Regions from separate parts of the Exiguobacterium sp. SH0S1 genome, predicted to be linked through region 1. Evidence: a T-box and tRNA genes for the amino acid it is inferred to sense, from the RefSeq annotation. Region 1 holds a T-box; the other holds one or more tRNA genes.
What was found. A T-box is a leader RNA that pairs with one kind of tRNA and senses whether it is charged. The one in region 1 lies ahead of ileS (isoleucine--tRNA ligase), so its partner is inferred to be a tRNA-Ile.
Positions count from the first base shown of each region.

Region 1 (6,298 bases):
AAGTCGAGATAGAACGACGACAATTCGTTGACACAGAAGTTGTGGCTCATGTGGTAAACAGCCATAAAGTCGAACGTATCGTACGCTTTGACGACTTTCGTCTGAAGTTGTTTCAGCTTCGTCGCCATGAAGCGGTCGGCTTCCGGCATATCTTCGAACGCGACGCGCATCGACGGATCGAACCCGTTCAAGTTACCGAGCAAGAAGCGTAACGTGTTACGGATCTTCCGGTATACTTCTGACACTTGTTTAAAGTTGTCATGCGAGGCGCGGACGTCTGATTGATAGTCCACAGACGCGACCCAAAGACGTACGATTTCAGCACCGTACTGTTTCACGAGGTCGTTCGGTGCAATCGTGTTGCCGAGCGATTTCGACATCTTCCGGCCGTCGCCGTCAAGGACGAAGCCGTGACTGAGGACGTTGCGATACGGTGCTTTGCCGGTCGTCGCGACTGCAGTCGACAGTGACGAGTTGAACCAACCACGGTATTGGTCCGAACCTTCTAGGTACAGGTCGGCCGGACGGCGCAAGTTGTCGCGCTGTTCGAGCACGCCTGCGTGTGACGAACCTGAATCGAACCAGACGTCCATGATGTCGACTTCTTTACGGAACTCGCCGTTTGGACTGTTCGGATGTGTGAAGCCGGATGGCAACAAGTCTTTCGCCTCGCGCTCGTACCAGACGTTTGATCCGTGCTCATGGAACAAGTTGGCGATATGGTCGATCGTTTCGTTCGTGATGATTTCCGTTCCGTCTTCTGCGTAGAAAATCGGGATCGGCACACCCCATGCCCGCTGACGGCTGATGACCCAGTCGCCACGGTCACGGACCATGTTGAACAGGCGCGTCATGCCCCATTCCGGTACCCAGTTTACTTCTTCGATTTCACGCAACATGTCGCTGCGGAAGTCTTTGATCGAAGCGAACCATTGCGGTGTCGCCCGGAAGATGACCGGCTTTTTCGTACGCCAGTCGTGCGGGTACGAGTGCTTGATGAATTTGAGCTTCAACAAGTTGCCATTTGCTTCGAGCTTCATGCCGATCTCTTTGTTCGCATCTTCATAGAACAGTCCTTCAAAGCCTGGTGCTTCGTCCGTCATATACCCACGGTCGTCGACCGGGCACAACACGTCAAGTCCGTACGCTTGGCCGACACGGTAGTCGTCTTCCCCGTGGCCAGGTGCGATATGGACGCAGCCTGTCGCTTCAGCCGTGACGTGGTCGCCAAGGATAAGGAGTGACGTCCGGTCGTAAAGCGGGTGCTGTACTGTCATGTGTTCGAACTCGCGTCCGTTCCAAGATCCGCTCACTGAGTATTCATCCCAGCCAAGTGCTGTCGTCACTTCTTCGACGAGCGTCTCGGCAACGATATACCCTTTGCCATCGTGCTCGATCCGTGTGTATGTCAGCTCATCGCTGACAGCGATCCCGAGGTTGGCCGGAATCGTCCACGGTGTCGTCGTCCAGATGACGAAATGGTCGGTCGTCCCGAGGACGCCTTTGCCATCGACGACTTGGAACGCCACATAGATGGCTGGTGATTTTTTGTCATAGTACTCGATTTCCGCCTCAGCGAGTGCCGATTCAGAAGACGGTGACCAATAGACCGGTTTTTTCCCTTTATAGATGTATCCTTTTTCAGCCATCGTGCCGAACAGGCGGATTTGCGCCGCTTCATATTCAGGCTGGAGCGTGATGTATGGATTGTCAAAGTCAGCGAGCAGTCCGAGACGCTTGAACTGTTCACGTTGTGAGTTCACTTGCTCCATCGCGTAAGCGGCACATTTTTCGCGGAACTCGGCGACAGTCATCTCTTTACGGTTGACGCCTGCTTTTTGAAGCGCGTTCTCGATCGGAAGACCGTGTGTGTCCCAACCTGGGATCATCGGTGATTGATAGCCGTTCAACGACTTGAAACGGACGATGATGTCTTTTAACACTTTGTTGAGTGCATGGCCCATATGGATGTCACCGTTGGCGTACGGAGGTCCGTCATGTAGAATGTATTGCGGCTTTCCTGCATTCTTTTCTTGAACGCGGTTGTATAAGTCCATCTGCTCCCAAGCCTCGTGCATTGCTGGCTCGCGCTTCGGCAAATTTCCACGCATCGCGAATTCTGTATCAGGCATCAATAATGTGTCTTTGTAGTTCATTGAAACTCCTCCTGCATCTTTTTTGAAAAACAAAAAAAACCCGCCCCTAAATAGGGACGAGTTCATCGACTCGCGGTACCACCCTACTAATCTCAAGTAGACCTTGAGACCGCTCTCGGTAACCGATAACGAGGTCAAGCGGTCACGCTTACTCAGTTCAGCATGACACTCATAGGGGATACCAAATAAAGTCTTTCTCTTAGGCTTGCACCTTCCCTAAGTCGCTTCGTAGGTGTGACTTTATTGACGTGTCCTAATCAACGTATTGTTTATTATCCGTGATGTTTGTTTGGTGTGACTTCGTCGTCATTATACGCAAGTTCACTCGTATCGTCAAGAACCGTCTGGACAGGCGGCTCTCCGACAATCGTGTCCCATTCGGTACTATTTAGAAGTTCCATCTGTGCGTCGACGAGAACACGGAACCGGGTCCGGTACAGTTCGACTTTTTTCAACATTTGAATGACTTCACGCTCTGCCATCTGCTCTTTACGCGATGCTTCCTCTTCTCGGGCGAGCGCTTCGCGTTCAGCCTGCTTCAAGATGAGGCTGGCTTCTTTGGCCGCATTGGTCTTGACTTCTTCTGCTGCCTCTTGTGCGACGATAATCGATTTATTCAACGTGTCTTCCATCGAGGAGAAGTAGTCAATACGGGCTTGCATATCGTTGACGAGTTCTTCGTACCTTCTATTTTCACGAATCAATAGCTCAAACTCTTTAATGATTTGATCTAAAAATTCATTGACCTCATCGATATCGTACCCGCGAAAACGAGTCGAGAACTCTTTGTTATGAATATCAATCGGTGTCAACGCCATTCGACTTTCCTCCTAAATTCAACGTATGATGCCATACTGGATTTTTATTTTCTCACGCTTTGTCGAGCCGAGGATTGCCGTCAATTTGACACGACCGTAACCCCGGATTGAAACCAAATCGTCTGGTTCGAGTAAAAAGCTCGCGTCCGTGATCGCTTTATGATTGACTTTGCAGTCACCATGTTTGACGAGCGCCTGTGCTTTCTGGCGCGACAGACCGAGCACTTCGCTCACGACCGCATCAAAGCGGAGTGAGGAGACGATGCCAAACTCGTCGCTCCATTTGACTTCTGGGACGGTCAAAATCGATGCGGCCGGCACATCAGACAGCCGCACCCGGGCTTTGCCGACGCGATCCACGTTCATTTCGATGAATCCAGCCGCATCAGCCGTCGTCGCGAACTGAGCGATCCCGTCAGCGAGGACAACATCGCCAAACTTTTGCCGCTTCAGGCCCGCGTTAAGAAGCGTGCCTGTCACTTGGCGGTGGGTCAAGTCGACAAACTTCGTCGGATAATCGATTTGAAGAATCTTGACTTCAAAGTCGTTCACGTCGAGCTCATAGTAGTCGGGCGTCAATAAAAGCCGTTTCCGCTCAGCTCCAGGGAAACCGCCGTCCTCGTAGATGGCGAGCCGTTTGCCAACGAGTTGCCTGACGATTTGTTGCTCACGTGGGTCTAAAAAATCCGTCAATTTAAACAAGTAGTTGTCCTCGACTTGTCGCACCCAGTCGAGCACTTGCTCGACAAACGGGCGTTCATTCGGTCGATAATGATCGAAGACGCTCATTTACAGACCGAAAATCGCTCGCACTCCTGCTTGCGCCATACGAAGCACGAACAGGGCGACGATTGGAGAAATGTCGAGCATACCGCCGATTGGCGGGATGATCCGACGGAACGGGTTAAGAAACGGCTCACACAAGTATGTCAAAATCTGTCCGAATTTTGATTCTCTCGCATTCGGGAACCACGATAATAAAATATAGGCAATCAAGACCCAACTATAATATCCAAGAAGCGTAACAATCGTATTGCCTAATGCAGGGATCGCATTTTCCATTCATTTACCACCCTTTACTGTTTAGTTCGTCCTCCGAAATCAAATTCGAAATCGATCCAGTCAATTCGATATTGTTCGGAGCACATAGAATCGTGTTATGTCCAATCGACGTCATCGTTCCTTCTAGGGCGTAAACGACACCCGACAAGAAGTTTACAACTTGACGAGACTGCTCTTTCGACATGCGCTGAAGGTTGACGATGACGGCACGATTTTCTTTCAACTGGTCGCCAATATCTTGTGCCTCGGCAAAGACGCGCGGTTCGGCAAGAACGACTTTCGAACGTTCTTTCTTCTTCGTGTTTAGCGCGACGAGGTTGTTCGATGGTTTCGGACGCTCCTCGGTTTTGACGAGCGCATCAGTCGTCGGTTGAGTGTTCGTCTCTGCGACAGCATACTCTTCCCCTTCATACGCGTGATTCGGATCTTCCTCAAGTCCAAAGAAGTCTTTCATTTTGTTTTTGATTGACATAACGGATTCCTCCTTAGAATATATTATTGCACAAGTACGGTCCCAATACGAACAAACGATGCGCCTTCTTCGATTGCCAACTCGTAGTCGTTAGACATACCCATCGACAATTCGTTGCATGGTGCATGTTCGAAGCGATTTGCCGCGACGCGGTCGCGCAATTCGCGTAAAGCACGGAATGTTTCACGGATCACACCTTCATCTTCTGTGAACGGAGCCATCGTCATCAGTCCGATGACCCGAATATGGCGATACTGTCTACAGTTCTCGATGAACGGGATGACTTCCTCTTTTTCAAGCCCATGTTTTGACGTCTCGCCCGATACGTTCACTTGGACGAAACAATCGATGACACGGTCGGACCGTTTGTCAATCTCTTCGGCGAGCGATAATCGGTCGAGCGAATGGATTGCGGCAACATGATCGATGACTTGTCTCACTTTGCGCGTCTGTAGACTGCCGATAAAATGGAACTTGGCGTCCGACGGCATCGCATTGACTTTCTCGAGCAAGCCTTCCGGACGGTTCTCACCGAAATCACGGACACCTTCTGCGTAAAGCGCGTTCGCGACGTCGACACCGACCGACTTCGTGACCGCGATGAGCGTCACCGCTGTTTCCGATTGAAGGTTCTCAATATTCTGTCTCACTTGTTTGACGTTATCAGCTATGCTCACAATTTCTTCTCCTTGACGAGGACGGCGGCAAATCGACGCTTGGCGTCTCCGTTCCGATAAGAGAAAAAGTCTCGATCGGAAGCGGTCGACAAGTTCGACTGCTTGACGTCCATGTTTCTTTCGACAGCGAGTGTCTCATTGACTCGTTGCAATGACAGATTCGCATGACGTTCTGATTCGTTATACACCGAGGCCGCATATGCTTCGGGCGAGACGGCATTTACGGCATCGAGGACACGGCGGTCGACTTCATAATGCTCGGCCGTGATGGCCGGTCCGACGTACATCTCGATGTCGTGTTCCGGAACCCCGAGCCGAGCGAATGCGTCCGCCATCGAAGACACGATGTTTCCGACCGTCCCTTTCCACCCGGCATGAGCCATGCCGATGATTCCGTGATCTTTCGCACAAAAGAACAACGGGACGCAATCGGCGAACACGAGAGCGAGTGGCAAATCGGTAGCGGTCGTGACGAGTCCGTCAGTCGCTTGAATCGCCTCATCGTATCGATAGGCGCCTTTGCCCTTGTCCGCTTCGTCGACGGTCGCGACACGCGTCCCGTGCACTTGATCGGCCCAAACCGAATCGATGAGCGACAAGTTTGCTTCGGTGAAGAAACGTTCCCGGTTGGCAATGACTTGTTCCGCATCATCGCCGACGTGCAAACCGACATTGCCTTCATTGTGTCCATCCGTCCGAGTCGTCACATAAGCCAGATAGCGATACGCCTCGGTTTCCCATGTATGTATGAGTTGCATACCAGTCTCCTTTTTTTAGAAAAAGGGGGTGCCGAGAACGGCACCCCCTGTTGTTTAGTTACGGCGTTGTCTTACGAACGCTGGGATGTTGATCGTCTCGTCTGGGACGTCCCCACCATAGACTGGTCTATGGAAGTTCCCTTCTTCTTGTTGAGCAGGTTCAGTCGGTTTCGGTTGAACTTCTTTGTTCGCCTCAGGCTCCGCTTGTTTCTTCGGTTGCTGAAGGAACGGGTTCGTGCCTTGTGACTCTTCCGCAAACTCAGTCGCGATGACAGTGACGATGATCTCCTCGTTCAAGTTTTCGTTGATGACCGAACCAAAGATCAAGTTCACTTCTTCATCAGCGGCGCTTTGA
Region 1 is NZ_SJVC01000001.1:333,391-339,688, reverse strand. Features, by position in the region: gene ileS (isoleucine--tRNA ligase) at 1-2,156, opposite strand, end outside; T-box leader at 2,206-2,426, opposite strand; gene EVJ20_RS01685 (DivIVA domain-containing protein) at 2,429-2,974, opposite strand; gene EVJ20_RS01680 (YlmH family RNA-binding protein) at 2,993-3,763, opposite strand; gene EVJ20_RS01675 (YggT family protein) at 3,764-4,036, opposite strand; gene EVJ20_RS01670 (cell division protein SepF) at 4,041-4,508, opposite strand; gene EVJ20_RS01665 (YggS family pyridoxal phosphate-dependent enzyme) at 4,532-5,185, opposite strand; gene pgeF (peptidoglycan editing factor PgeF) at 5,182-5,943, opposite strand; gene ftsZ (cell division protein FtsZ) at 5,998-6,298, opposite strand, start outside.

Region 2 (6,298 bases), 650 kb from region 1:
TCAAATCGATTTCGATGCGGCCGCATGTCGGGCAAGAGATGAGCGTCGCGGCGTTAGCGGCTAGGCCGAACGACTTGAGCACTTCTTTGGCGACTTTGATCTCTTCGACAGGGTCGTCAGACAGCGACACACGTACCGTCGAGCCGATTCCGAGTGAGAGGATCGCGCCGAGTCCGGCCGCTGATTTGAGTGATCCTGAGAACAGCGGTCCTGATTCAGTGATCCCGACGTGGAGCGGGTAGTCGAACGTCTTCGCGGCGAGCGTGTACGCCTCGAGGGCAAGGTTCACGTCAGACGCTTTGAGCGAGATGATCGTGTTGTAAAAACCGAGGTCCTCTAAAATCTTGACGTGATGCATCGCACTTTCGACCATGCCTTGAGCTGTCGGATATCCGTATTTTTCGAGGAACTGCTTCTCGAGCGAACCGGCGTTGACACCGATGCGGATCGGGATGCCTTTCGCTTTAGCGGCGTTAACGACCGCTTCGACTTTCTCACGGCGACCGATGTTACCGGGGTTGATCCGAATCTTATCGACACCGCTTTCGATGGCTTTCAACGCCAATTTGTAGTCGAAGTGAATATCGACGACGAGCGGGATGTTGATGCGACTCTTGATTTCAGCGAGCGCGTCGGCCGCTCGCTCATCTGGACAAGCGACGCGGACGATTTGGCAACCTGCTTCTTCAAGACGTAAAATTTCGGCGACAGTCGCTTCGACGTCGTGCGTTTTCGTCGTCGTCATCGACTGAATGACGACTTCATCAGATCCTCCGATGATGACGTTGCCGACACGAATCGGACGAGTTAATGAACGGTGTAAGATTTCTGACATATACGTAATCTCCTTCTTTTGGAAAGGTTCCAATCGATTTAGATGGTTGGTTTCTTTCTTATCATAACGAAATGCTTGTGAAAAAGCACCCGGCAAGCGCTCCTAAGATGTGCTCTTTACAAAGTCTAACGTTATCTTAACAGATGCTTCATAATTTTCCACCGTCTCAAGACCGATATATCGGACGAATAGCAACAGGAAGTACTTACTGAACTTGCACCGAAGACGTGATAAAAAACTCGGGACAGCGCGTGTTAGCGTCGTCCTGAGTTTTTTTGTTTAAGCGGAATTTGGAATAGTGGGACGGTCAAGTAGACGATCGTGACAACGAAGCCGAACCAAAGAAATGCAGGCATAAAGTGATACAAGGCGACGAGCAAGAGCGTCGGCACGAGTGTCATCGCGACCGCGTAAGGCCAAGCTTGCCGATACGGCCACGGTTTCTTCATTCGAAGTCTCGTCACGAGTTGAACGAACAAGGCGGCGACGGCGACCCACATCATATAGAAGAAGAAAATGGCGAAGCCGTGTAAAAACAGCCACATCGGTGCGAAAAAATCGGGCCGCAAGACGAGGTAATCTAAGACAGTCGCGACGATTGTAAAGACGAGGCTCGCCAACATATAAGCGTGTAGCGGAGCTAGACGGAGCCGTAGCGTTTGCTTCGTAGGTAGCAGGCTATGGCGGATAAACATTGATGTCGTTTTAAGCATACAGACAAAACCCCATTCTGTTATAGTACAAATTATCTAAAATACATAAAAATAAGACAGCTATTTAATAAAACCTTAACATTAAACGTGTTTACATCGACTCAGGGAAGAAGGCATAATGAGTAGGGCAACAAGAACCAATTAAACACAACCAATTCACAATCAAAAGGAGTACAAAAATCGTGGAATACAATTTGCAAGAAATGTTATTCATGTTTTTTGGAGGATTAGGGATCTTCCTATTCGGTATCAAATCGATGGGAGACGGCCTTCAAAAGTCTGCAGGAGATCGACTCCGCGACATCCTTGATAAGTATACATCGAATCCGTTCCTCGGAGTACTAGCCGGGATCATTGTTACGGTCTTACTTCAAACATCAAGTGGAACAACCGTCATTACGGTCGGCCTCGTTAGCGCCGGTTTCATGACGCTCCGTCAAGCGATCGGGGTCATCATGGGTGCGAACATCGGGACGACGGTAACGGCGTTCATCATCGGGATTGACATTGGTGCTTATGCACTTCCGATTATCGCAGTCGGTGCGATTCTTTTGTTCTTCTTTAAAAGAGAGAAATTCCAACACCTCGGACAAATCTTCTTCGGATTCGGGATGCTGTTCTACGGTCTCGAACTCATGGGAGACGGGATGCGCCCGCTTCGTTCGAGTGAATATTTCATTGATTTGACGCAATCGATGAGTGACAATCCGTTCCTAGGCGTCATCGTCGGTACGGTGTTCACGGTCATCGTTCAATCGTCTTCTGCGACGATCGGGATTTTGCAAGAACTGTACGCAGGTGGCTCGATCCAACTCGATGCAGCACTGCCTGTCTTGTTCGGTGACAACATCGGGACGACGATCACGGCGATTCTCGCTTCAATCGGTGCCTCGGTCGCGGCTCGTCGTGCGGCGGCAGCTCACGTTATCTTTAACTTGATCGGGACAGCCATGTTCTTGATTATTTTGCCGCTCTTCACGCGATACATTTTGTGGATCACAGACTTATTAGCGATTGAAGACAAGATGCAAATCGCCTTCGCGCACGGTACGTTCAACGTCGTCAACACGTTTGTCCAGTTCTGGTTCATCGGGACGATTGCTTGGCTCGTGACGAAACTCGTACCAGGTGAAGATTCAATCGTCGATACGAAAGCGCAACATCTAGACCCTGTCTTCATCCAACAGTCGCCTTCGATCGCGGTCGAACAAGCTAAATATGAAGTCATCCGCATGGGTGATTTCGCGAAGCTCGGTCTTGACGAAGCGCGCAGCTATATGGCGTCAGGAGACAAGAAACACGCTGAGAAGTCGGCACATATCGAAGAAGCGTTAAACTCATTGAACTCTAAAATCACGGATTATCTCGTCAAATTGGCGGCCGTCGATTTGACGGAGCACGAATCACAACAGCATAAGACACTCATGCATGCCATCAACGACATCGAGCGAATCGGTGACCACGTTGAGAACATCATCGAGTTGATCGACTATAAGACGGCAACACGCATCACCCTCTCACCTGATGCTCAAAAAGAGTTGACGGAAATGTATGATCTGACACGGGCCACACTCGAGAAGTCACTTCAAACGCTTGCGAGCGGTGACATGGTCGAGGCGCGTCAAGTCATCGAGATGGAAGCGAAACTCGACATGCTCGAGCGTCAATTCCGTAAAAATCATGTCGTTCGTTTGAACACAGGTGAATGTGACGGCCAAGCTGGTATGTTCTTCGTCGATATGCTCTCGAACCTTGAGCGGATCGGTGACCATGCGATGAACATCACGGAAATCACACTTGAAGATGCAACGAACGAAATATCGGTCTAACGTTTCAAAAAGTCTTGCTACTTAAGTTATAAGTAGCAAGACTTTTTTGCGTACGTGTGACTTTTCATTGACAGTAGAGGCTTCCTTCAGTATATTATTACTGTATAACAACGTGGCGGTGTAGCTCAGCTGGCTAGAGCGTACGGTTCATACCCGTGAGGTCGTGGGTTCGACTCCCTCCGCCGCTACCAATAAGGACCCTTAGCTCAGCTGGTTAGAGCAGACGGCTCATAACCGTCCGGTCGTAGGTTCAAGTCCTACAGGGTCCATCGAGGGCAGCTTTCTAATGAAAGCTGCTTTTTTGTTTACATTTTTGTTTTCAAAAGTGAAGACGCGGGTAAATATCCGTTAGCATTTTGTTTTTGAAAAATATGAAACGAGGCGAAGCGAGATGGAACGAAATCATACGATGATGCAATTTTTTGAATGGCACGTCCCGGCTGACCAAAAGCATTGGAAGCGATTGAAAGAACGGGCTTCTAAATTAAAAAAAGCAGGAATCACCGCACTTTGGTTGCCACCGATCACAAAAGGTCAAAGTGATGAGGATACGGGATATGGTGTCTATGACTTGTATGATTTAGGCGAGTTTGATCAAAAAGGAACCGTCGCCACAAAATACGGGACGAAGCAAGAGCTGCTTGAGGCGACGAAACACGCCCAAGAACTCGGGATGCAAGTATATATGGATGTCGTGTTGAACCATAAAGCCGGAGCCGACGCGACCGAGAAGTTCGACGTGTTAGAAGTCGACCCGGAAGACCGGACGAAAGTGTTGTCGGAAGAACCGTTTGAGATTGAAGGTTGGACGAAGTTTGATTATAAAGAACGAAACGGTAAGTACTCGTCGTTCAAATGGAACTTCCATCATTTCAACGGCACGGACTATGACGCGGCGAGCGAGCATAGCGGTATCTTCTTCATTTTAGGCGATAACAAAAAATGGAATGACAACGTCGATAGTGAGTTCGGCGTATACGATTATTTGATGTTTGCGAACATTGACTATCATCATCCGGAAGTCCGGGAAGAAGTGTTAAGTTGGGGCAAGTGGTTCATCGAAGAGACGAAATGTGATGGCTTCCGTCTCGATGCGATCAAACATATCAACTATGATTTCGTCAAAGAGTTCAGCCAAACGATGAAAGATGAAAAAGGCGAGAACTTTTACTTGGTCGGTGAGTTTTGGAAGTCGGAGCTCGAAGATTGCCGCGCCTTTTTAGACAACATCGACTACCACGTCGATCTGTTCGACGTGCCGCTCCATTACAATTTGCAGCGTGCCTCGATTGAAGGCGCATCGTTTGATTTGCGGACGATCTTTGACGACACACTCGTCCAGTCCCACCCGCTTCACTCGGTCACGTTCGTCGACAACCATGACTCACAGCCGGCCGAGGCGCTCGAGTCATGGGTCGAAGATTGGTTCAAACAGAGTGCTTACGGTTTGATTTTACTCCGCCAAGACGGTTATCCGTGTGTTTTCTACGGTGATTACTACGGCATCAACGGGCCCCACCCGGTCGAAGGGAAGAAGCTGGCCATCGATCCACTTCTGTACGCCCGTCGTGAAAAAGCGTATGGGCAACAAGACGACTACTTCGATAACGAGCACGTGATCGGCTGGGTCCGACACGGCAGCGAGGATATCGAGCGTTCAGGTTGTGCCGTCATCATCTCGAATAACGAAGAGGCGGAGAAACAGATGTACGTCGGGGAGCATCGTGCCGGTGAGAAATGGGTCGACTTGACGCAGACGATCGATGAAATCATCGAGATTGACGAAGATGGAAAAGGGGTATTTAAAGTAGCGGCAGGATCGATCTCGGTCTGGGCGTTGCCGGACGAAGATGTGGAATAAGCCTTTACAATTGAGTAAGCCGTCACAAATCTGTTACATTTAAAACGAACGTTGTTCAAACCAATTTTAAGGGGGATTTTAGTTATGGCTAAATTTGAATTACCACAACTTGATTACGCATACGATGCACTCGAACCACACATTGACGCACGCACGATGGAAATCCACCATTCGAAACACCACAACGCTTACGTCACGAACGTGAACAATGCACTCGAAGGAAAAGACGTAGAGTACTCTTCACTTGAAGACTTGCTCCAAAAACTCGATTCGCTTCCTGCTGACATTCAGACAGCTGTTCGTAACAACGGCGGCGGTCATTGGAACCACTCGTTCTTCTGGAAGTTGTTGAAGAAAAACGAGAACGGGACGCCAACGGGCGAACTCGCAACGGCGATCGACGAAGCGTTCGGCAGCTTTGACGCGTTCAAAGATGAGTTCACGAAAGCCGCTACAACTCGTTTCGGTTCAGGTTGGGCTTGGCTCGTCGTCAAAGGCGGCAAGCTCGAAGTCACGTCGACACCGAACCAAGATTCACCGATCATGGAAGGCATCACGCCGATCCTTGGACTCGATGTTTGGGAGCATGCGTACTACTTGAACTATCAAAACCGTCGCCCGGACTACATCCAAGCGTTCTTCCACGTCATCGACTGGGATTACGTCGCGAAGCTTTACGCTGACGCCAAATAATGACACGATCCCGAGATTCGGTTGAATCTCGGGATTTTTTCTACATTTCATTAATTTGTAAACAAATTATGATATAGTAAAAATCGAGTCTGAAAATAGAAATACAGAAAAGTATAATATAGAAGCAACTGAAAGTGGAAGGAGATAACTGAATTGGCTAGACACCGTGTGAAAGTGCCGAAAAAACGGCGTAACCACCTTCCGTTACGATTAAATTTATTGTTTTTTATCGTCTTCATTTTGTTTGCGACGTTGATCTTTCGGTTAGGCGTCGTCCAAATCGTCAACGGAGAGTTGATCGCCCGAGAGGTTCAAAAGACCGAGTCGAGCAAAATCAAGTACGAGGTGCCTCGCGGCAAAATCTACG
Region 2 is NZ_SJVC01000001.1:981,800-988,097, reverse strand. Features, by position in the region: gene ispG (flavodoxin-dependent (E)-4-hydroxy-3-methylbut-2-enyl-diphosphate synthase) at 1-835, opposite strand, end outside; gene EVJ20_RS05095 (hypothetical protein) at 1,090-1,548, opposite strand; gene EVJ20_RS05090 (Na/Pi cotransporter family protein) at 1,731-3,377, shown strand; tRNA gene EVJ20_RS05085 (tRNA-Met) at 3,492-3,568, shown strand; tRNA gene EVJ20_RS05080 (tRNA-Ile) at 3,573-3,646, shown strand; gene EVJ20_RS05075 (alpha-amylase) at 3,769-5,238, shown strand; gene EVJ20_RS05070 (superoxide dismutase) at 5,323-5,931, shown strand; gene EVJ20_RS05065 (peptidoglycan D,D-transpeptidase FtsI family protein) at 6,085-6,298, shown strand, end outside.
Region 2: it encodes a tRNA-Ile, which carries the amino acid that the T-box ahead of ileS (isoleucine--tRNA ligase) is inferred to sense. The anticodon was not compared.